2 regions of the Pseudomonas kielensis genome follow, and region 2 is predicted to be linked to the other one. Evidence: predicted binding sites of a transcription regulator. Region 2 holds the regulator's gene; the other holds the start of a gene.

Region 1 (3,528 bases), 730 kb from region 2:
ACAATCATGCCCACCGCCCCAAGGATGTTGGCCAAGGCTTTCTGCACCTTGTCCGACTGCCCCACCGTGCCACTGGCCATCTGGTGGCTGATCCCCATGGCCTTGACCGCTGCGCCCACGCCATTGTGCAGCCTGGCGATCATCTGCTCGATTTCCTCGGTCGATTGCTGAGTACGCTTGGCCAGGGTGCGAACCTCATCGGCCACCACCGCGAACCCACGCCCCTGCTCACCGGCACGGGCGGCCTCGATGGCCGCATTGAGGGCCAGCAGGTTGGTCTGCTCGGCAATGCTCTTGATCACTTCCAGCACCCGGCTGATGGACTGGCTGTCACTGGCCAACTGGTTGATCACCAGCACCGACGCGTCGATCTCATGGGCCAACTGCGCAATGCTGCCCTGCTGGGACTCCACCAGCCCACGGCCGCTGATGGTTTCGTCGTTGACGCTTTGCGCGCTGTTCACCGCTGTCGCGGCACTGCGTGCGACTTCCTGGGCGGTGGCTGACATCTGGTTCATCGCCGTGGCCACCTGCTCGATCTGCGAGCGCTGCCCGGCCACTGCCTGATTGCTGCGGGCCGACACGGTCTCTACCTGGCCGGCCTGACGCTCGACTTCGTTGACGGTTTGCCCCACCAGTTCGATCAGGTCGTGAATTTTCGCCACCGTGCCATTGAATACCTTGCCCAGTTCCCCCAGTTCGTCGCGGCTGTGGGCGGTGAAGGTGACGGTCATGTCGCCTGCAGCGACTTTGTCCATCACCGCACCGAGGCGCTTGAGGGTGGTGCGCGTGGAAACGTAGAAACCGCCGTAGAGGTAGAAAATCAGCACGAACACCACCGACAGGGCCACGGCCTGCAGGATCATGTGCGTGCGGTTCTGTTCAAGGCGTTGCTGTAACTGCACGCCGAGAAAGCTCAGGGTTGCGTCGTTGAGTTGATAGGTCTGTTGCATCAGGGCGCTGACCTGGTCGTAGAAACCCTGCCAGGGCGCATCGAGGGTATCGGCCATCACCACCTGTTCCTCGAACAGTTCGCTGGCTTGCTTGAGCGTGGCCTGGCTGGCTGTGGCGGGCGGTTCCAGCACCTGCCGCGCCGCATTGCTGGCGCCCAGCGCGTCCTGCAGCTTGAGGGCGTACTCGGCCTGGAGCTTTTCGATCTGGGCCAGCAGTTCATCGAAGCGGGTGGAGGATGCCGAATTGAGGAACCCCTGCCCCAGGGAAAACGCGCCCATGGCCCGGCCGTCGCCGAGGATCTGGGTAATGCGTGGGGTGACGTTGGTCAGCAGTTCGCTCAGTTGGCGGATATCGCTCTGGTTGTCGCGGCTCAGGCCCGCCTGGCTGCTGATGATCTGGCCAAAGATCTGCGCATTGCCCAGCAACTTGGCGATCATCGCGCTTTTGCTCTGCAGGGACTTCTCCGTTTGCTGGGCCTTGAACGCGGCAAGCATCTCATCGCGCTTGGCCTCGAACACCCGGACATGCTCCGGGTCGTCGCTCATGGCGCTCAGACCCTGCAGGCGGGCCAGGACCTGTTGCTCCAGGGCGCTGATTTTCGTTTCGATGTCGCCGGCCTTGCCCGACTGCCCCAGGGTCGAATTGATCTGCACCAGATTGTTCAGGGTCTCCAGGTCGCGCCGCAACGCCAGGCCACTGCCCAGCAGGTCGAGGCTCTGCAATTCAATGCGGGTGCCCTGAAATTCGCGATAGGAATCGCGTACCAGGTAGAAGTTGGTCACCAGCATTGGCAGCAGGAACAGCACACTGATCAGGCTGAACTTCATGCCGAAGCTCAGGCGATTCATCAGTGCCACGGCGGGATAGAGCAAACTCTTCACAAGAAGTCCCCCTTTGTATTTCTTATTTTTATCGGCAGGCACGCAGAGGAAGCAGATAGCCACTACGGCGCGCTGCTTCTGTATAGCTTAAATCGGCAGGAGTCTTTGTAACTTAAGGTTAACGAGCCGCAGGCTGGGTTGGCGACCGCCGTGCGGTCGGACGCCGCCTGCGGCCGTCGCTTCGAGATACCGTTAGACCAGGACGGTCCAGAGGGCGAACCCGGCGTACCAGACCACGGCGGCGCGCAGCAGCAATTCCCACAGTTGGTCCAGGCTGTTGATGCCCTCGGGGCCCGCGACGGGGGCGGGGATTTCACCCGCGACCTTGCCGGTTTTCTCGATCAACTGCGCGGCGCTGATGTTCCAGTTCAGCAATTCATGGAGCATCACCCGGCTGACCGCGACAAAGTTGCCCACCAGGGCAAAACTCGCGGCCAGCAGGCGCACCGGCAACCAGTCGAAGGCATGGCGCAACTGCGCCGCACGTTCGGCCAGCGCCGGCTGCTGGCTGTGCTCGGCCGCCAGGGCCAGCAAGCGATAACTCAACGCCGCGACCGGACCCAGCAGGAAGTACCAGAAAATCACCGCAAAAAAGCTCTGGTAGGCCTGCCACAACAAACGGGCTTGCACCTGTTGCAGCAATTGCTCACCGCTGTCGGCACAAATCCCCAGGTCTCGCTGGGCGACGTGGGCGGCGGCTTGCAGGTCTTCCCGGCGCCAGGCATCGCGAAACGGCCCCAGTTCACCCAGCAGGTCGCCCCGTCCCAGGCTGTAGATCACCACCAGCAAATGCACCGGCAAGGCCAGCAGACCGTAGGCGACCGGGTCGAGCACCAGTAGCAATAAGCCCAGCAGGGCCACCGGCAGCAACACCAGCAGGGCCAGCACCAGCCAGGGCTGGCGGCTGAGCCGTGGATGGCTTTCAAGCTTGGCCAACTCGCGCAGCCAACCGCTGTCGCGCTGTACCCGGTGGCGCAACGCCGAGAATTTCTCGATCCACACGGCCAGCAGTAACACCACAAAACTCATTGTCCTTCCCCTTGTGCCAGGGCAGCGCGGTAACGCGTCCAGTCGAACGCCGGCCCCGGGTCAGTCTTGCGTCCAGGCGCGATGTCGCTGTGGCCCTGGATACGTTCAGTGGAGATCGCCGCAAACGTGCCCTGCAACTCCAGGGTCAAGGCTGTCAGCGCCTGGTACTGGGCGTCGGTGAACGGCAGATCATCGGTGCCCTCCAGCTCGATGCCCAGGGAAAAATCATTACAACCTTCACGCCCCTCGAACAGCGAAACACCGGCGTGCCAGGCCCGCTCGAGACAAGAGACAAACTGGGTGACGCCGCCGTCACGCTCGATCAGAAAATGCGCTGACACGCGCAGGTGGGCGATCCCTTCAAAATAGGGGTGTTCGGTGACATCCAGGCGATTCTGGAAAAACTCCTGCACCTTGCCCGTGGCGAACTGCGCCGGCGGCAGGCTGATGTTGTGGATCACCAGCAGGGAAATTTCGCCCGTGGGGCGCGCATTGAAGTTGGGTGACGGGCAATGACGCACACCTTCAAACCAACCACTCGCGGGGTCCAACTGCATACAGGTTCCTTCAACAACGGCTTTGACAGGCTCCAGTATGCCGCGATCACCCCACAGGTGCGATCACTTGCCGCGATTGAGGCGCTGCCTGCGGCGTAATGACCCGG
Region 2 (3,528 bases):
AAGTTGCCCTTGCCGTGCAACTGGTCGAGCAAGGCTTCGAACTCGTCGTCGGTAATGTCACTGCTTTCAGATGCGACCACCGGGGCGACCGGCTCGGCCGCTGCCGGCAGATTGTCCACGGCGAACTGGCCTTTGCCGTGCAACTGATCGAGCAACGACTCGAACTCGGCGTCGCTGATTTCATCACTGCCGGTCGCCGCCACCGGGGCCTGGACCACTGGTGCCTCGGCTTGCGCCTTGACCGCATTCAGCGAGTCGAGCAGTTGTTCAAATTCGTTGTCGGTGATATCGCCGCTGTCGCTGGCAACAACCGGCGCCTCGGGAGCTGGCGCAAGCGCTGCCACCTCGTCGGCCGATTGCGGTTCCGCCAGGCGCGCCAGGGCCGCCAGCAGCTCGGCCGTGGCGGCCGTGACCGGTGCACGCTCGCGCACTTCGCTGAACATGCCGTTGACTGCGTCCAACGCTTCGAGCACCACGTCCATCAGCTCCGAGTCGACGCGTCGCTCACCCTTGCGCAGGATGTCGAAGACGTTCTCGGCGATGTGGCAGCACTCCACCAGTTCGTTGAGCTGGAGGAAGCCGGCGCCCCCTTTTACAGTGTGAAAACCGCGAAAAATTGCATTGAGCAGGTCCGCATCATCCGGTCGGCTTTCCAGCTCGACCAGTTGTTCGGACAGTTGCTCCAGAATCTCGCCGGCCTCAACCAGAAAATCCTGAAGGATCTCTTCATCGGCGCCGAAGCTCATGTGTAGGGGTGCTCCTAGAATCCAAGGCTGGAAAGCAAATCGTCGACATCGTCCTGACCGGACATCACGTCATCACGTTTATCGGCATGAATCTGCGGACCTTCACCCTGCGCCAGATGTTTTTGCGGATTTTTTTCCGCGAGGATCGCTGCACGGTCATGTTCGATACCGGCAAAGCGGTCGACCTGGCTGGCCATCAGCACCAGTTTGAGCAGATTGCTTTCCACTTCCGTGACCAGTTGCGTCACGCGTTTGATCACCTGACCGGTCAGGTCCTGGTAATCCTGGGCCAGCAGAATGTCGTTGAGGTTGCCCGCCACGACCTGGCTGTGGTTGGCGCTGCGACTCAGGAAGCCATCGACGCGCCGGGCCAACTCGCGGAACTCTTCAGCCCCGACTTCACGGCGCATGAAACGCCCCCAGTCCGCGCTCAACGCCTGGGCATCGGTGCCCAGGGCATTGACCAGCGGCGTGCTGTTCTCCACCAGGTCCATGGTGCGGTTGGCCGCCGCCTCAGTCAGTTTGACCACATACCCCAGGCGCTCGGTGGCGTCGGTGATCTGCGAGACTTCCTCGGCTTGCGGCATGTTCGGGTCAATCTGGAAATTGACGATCGCGCTATGCAGCTCACGGGTGAGCTTGCCCACTTCCTGGTACAGGCCACGGTCGCGGGTCTGGTTGAGCTCATGGATCAGTTGCACGGCGTCGCCGAACTTGCCTTTTTCCAGGCTTTCGACCAATTCGACCGCGTGTTTTTTCAGGGTCGATTCAAAATCGCCCTGTGAAATCTCTCGTTGTTCCATAGCTCCCCCGTAGCGCCAGTCATCAACCGATGCGTTCGAAGATCTTCTCGATCTTCTCTTTCAACGCCTGGGCAGTGAACGGTTTGACCACATAGCCGTTTACACCGGCCTGGGCCGCTTCGATGATCTGCTCGCGCTTGGCTTCGGCGGTCACCATCAACACTGGCAAATGCTTGAGCTTTTCGTTGGCGCGCACGTGACGCAGCAGATCGATACCGGTCATGCCCGGCATGTTCCAGTCCGTGACCAGAAAATCGATGCTGCCGCTGTTGAGCATAGGGATGGCGGTAGTGCCGTCGTCTGCCTCGACCGTGTTGGTGAACCCGAGGTCACGCAACAGGTTTTTAATGATCCGCCGCATCGTTGAGAAGTCATCAACGATGAGGATTTTCATGTTCTTGTCCAATTCGACCTCCAAGCAGTCTTAAACGCGCCCAGCACCTGGGCACGCCATTCAATCAACAGGCAGAGCACTCAACGACGGTTTGGAGCACAACGGATGATGACCGCGCCAGCGTGAAGCTGTAGCAGTGTCTTTCGCAGTGTCCCCACACTGCTGTCAGCGCGCTCGCCACTCTCCCAAACGCCCCCGCAAACGGGCTGCGCACTGGCTGTGTAACTGGCTGACCCGCGATTCGCTGACCCCCAGGACCTCACCGATTTCCTTGAGGTTCAGCTCCTCGTCGTAGTACAGCGCCAAGACCAGTCGCTCACGCTCCGGCAAATTGGCAATCGCGTCCGCCAGCGCCGCCTGGAAGCGTTCATCCTCCAGGTCGCGCGACGGCTCGAGATGAGCACTCGCGCCATCCTCATGCAGCCCTTCATGCTCGCCGTCCTGCAACAGGTCGTCGAAACTGAACAGGCGACTGCCCAAGGTGTCATTCAAAATCCCGTAATAATCGTCGAGACTCAATTGGAGTTCGGCCGCAACCTCGTGATCTTTAGCGTCACGTCCGGTTTTAGCTTCAATTGAGCGAATCGCGTCACTGACCATGCGGGTATTGCGGTGCACCGAGCGTGGCGCCCAGTCACCTTTACGGACCTCGTCGAGCATCGCCCCGCGGATGCGGATCCCGGCGTAGGTCTCGAAACTCGCGCCTTTGCTGGCGTCGTACTTGGTCGACACTTCAAGCAGGCCGATCATCCCGGCCTGGATCAGGTCTTCGACCTGCACACTGGCCGGCAGACGCGCCAGCAAGTGATAGGCAATGCGTTTTACCAGTGGCGCGTAACGCTCGATCAGCTCGTACTGCGCGTCACGCGCCGACTGCTTGTACAGGTTGTAGCCGCTAGCTGTCATAGCACCGGACCCGCAGTCTGTTGCACCAGGCGCTCCACAAAAAACTCCAGATGCCCACGCGGATTGGCGGGCAATGGCCAGGTATCGACTTTCTGCGCAATGGCCCGGAAAGCCAGGGCACATTTGGAGCGAGGAAAGGCTTCGTACACCGCGCGCTGCTTCTGCACCGCCTTGCGCACACTTTCGTCGTAGGGCACCGCGCCGACGTATTGTAGGGCGACATCCAGGAAGCGGTCCGTGACCTTGGTCAACTTGGCGAACAGGTTGCGCCCTTCCTGCGGGCTTTGCGCCATGTTGGCCAGCACGCGGAAGCGGTTCATGCCGTAGTCACGGTTCAGCAGCTTGATCAGGGCATAGGCGTCGGTGATCGAGGTCGGCTCGTCGCAGACCACCAGCAGCACTTCCTGGGCGGCGCGAACAAAGCTGACCACCGATTCGCCGATCCCTGCCGCGGTGTCGATCACCAACACATCGAGGTTGTCGCCCACATCGCTGAACGCCTGGATCAGGCCCGCGTGCTGGGCCGGGCTCAGGTGCACCATGCTCTGGGTTCCGGAGGCAGCCGGGACGATACGAATCCCGCCGGGCCCCTGCAGCAGCACGTCGCGCAGTTCGCAGCGGCCCTCGATCACGTCGGCCAGGGTGCGCTTGGGCGTCAGCCCCAGCAACACATCGACGT

The links. Region 2 encodes FliA, which starts transcription of late flagellar genes. Its sites were predicted from a motif close to CTAAAGTTTNNNNNNNNNNNGCCGNTAA; they were not measured.
Region 1: Q1W70_RS06255 (methyl-accepting chemotaxis protein) is a predicted target of FliA. The motif match lies at 1,925-1,952, and genes of this name have one in related genera.

The regions. Positions count from the first base shown of each region.
Region 1 covers NZ_CP130043.1:1,274,768-1,278,295, forward strand. The annotation lists gene Q1W70_RS06255 (methyl-accepting chemotaxis protein) at 1-1,835, opposite strand, end outside; gene ampE (regulatory signaling modulator protein AmpE) at 2,028-2,864, opposite strand; gene ampD (1,6-anhydro-N-acetylmuramyl-L-alanine amidase AmpD) at 2,861-3,421, opposite strand.
Region 2 covers NZ_CP130043.1:541,357-544,884, forward strand. The annotation lists gene Q1W70_RS02810 (chemotaxis protein CheA) at 1-746, opposite strand, end outside; gene Q1W70_RS02815 (protein phosphatase CheZ) at 761-1,549, opposite strand; gene Q1W70_RS02820 (chemotaxis response regulator CheY) at 1,572-1,943, opposite strand; gene fliA (RNA polymerase sigma factor FliA) at 2,109-2,849, opposite strand; gene fleN (flagellar synthesis regulator FleN) at 2,846-3,528, opposite strand, start outside.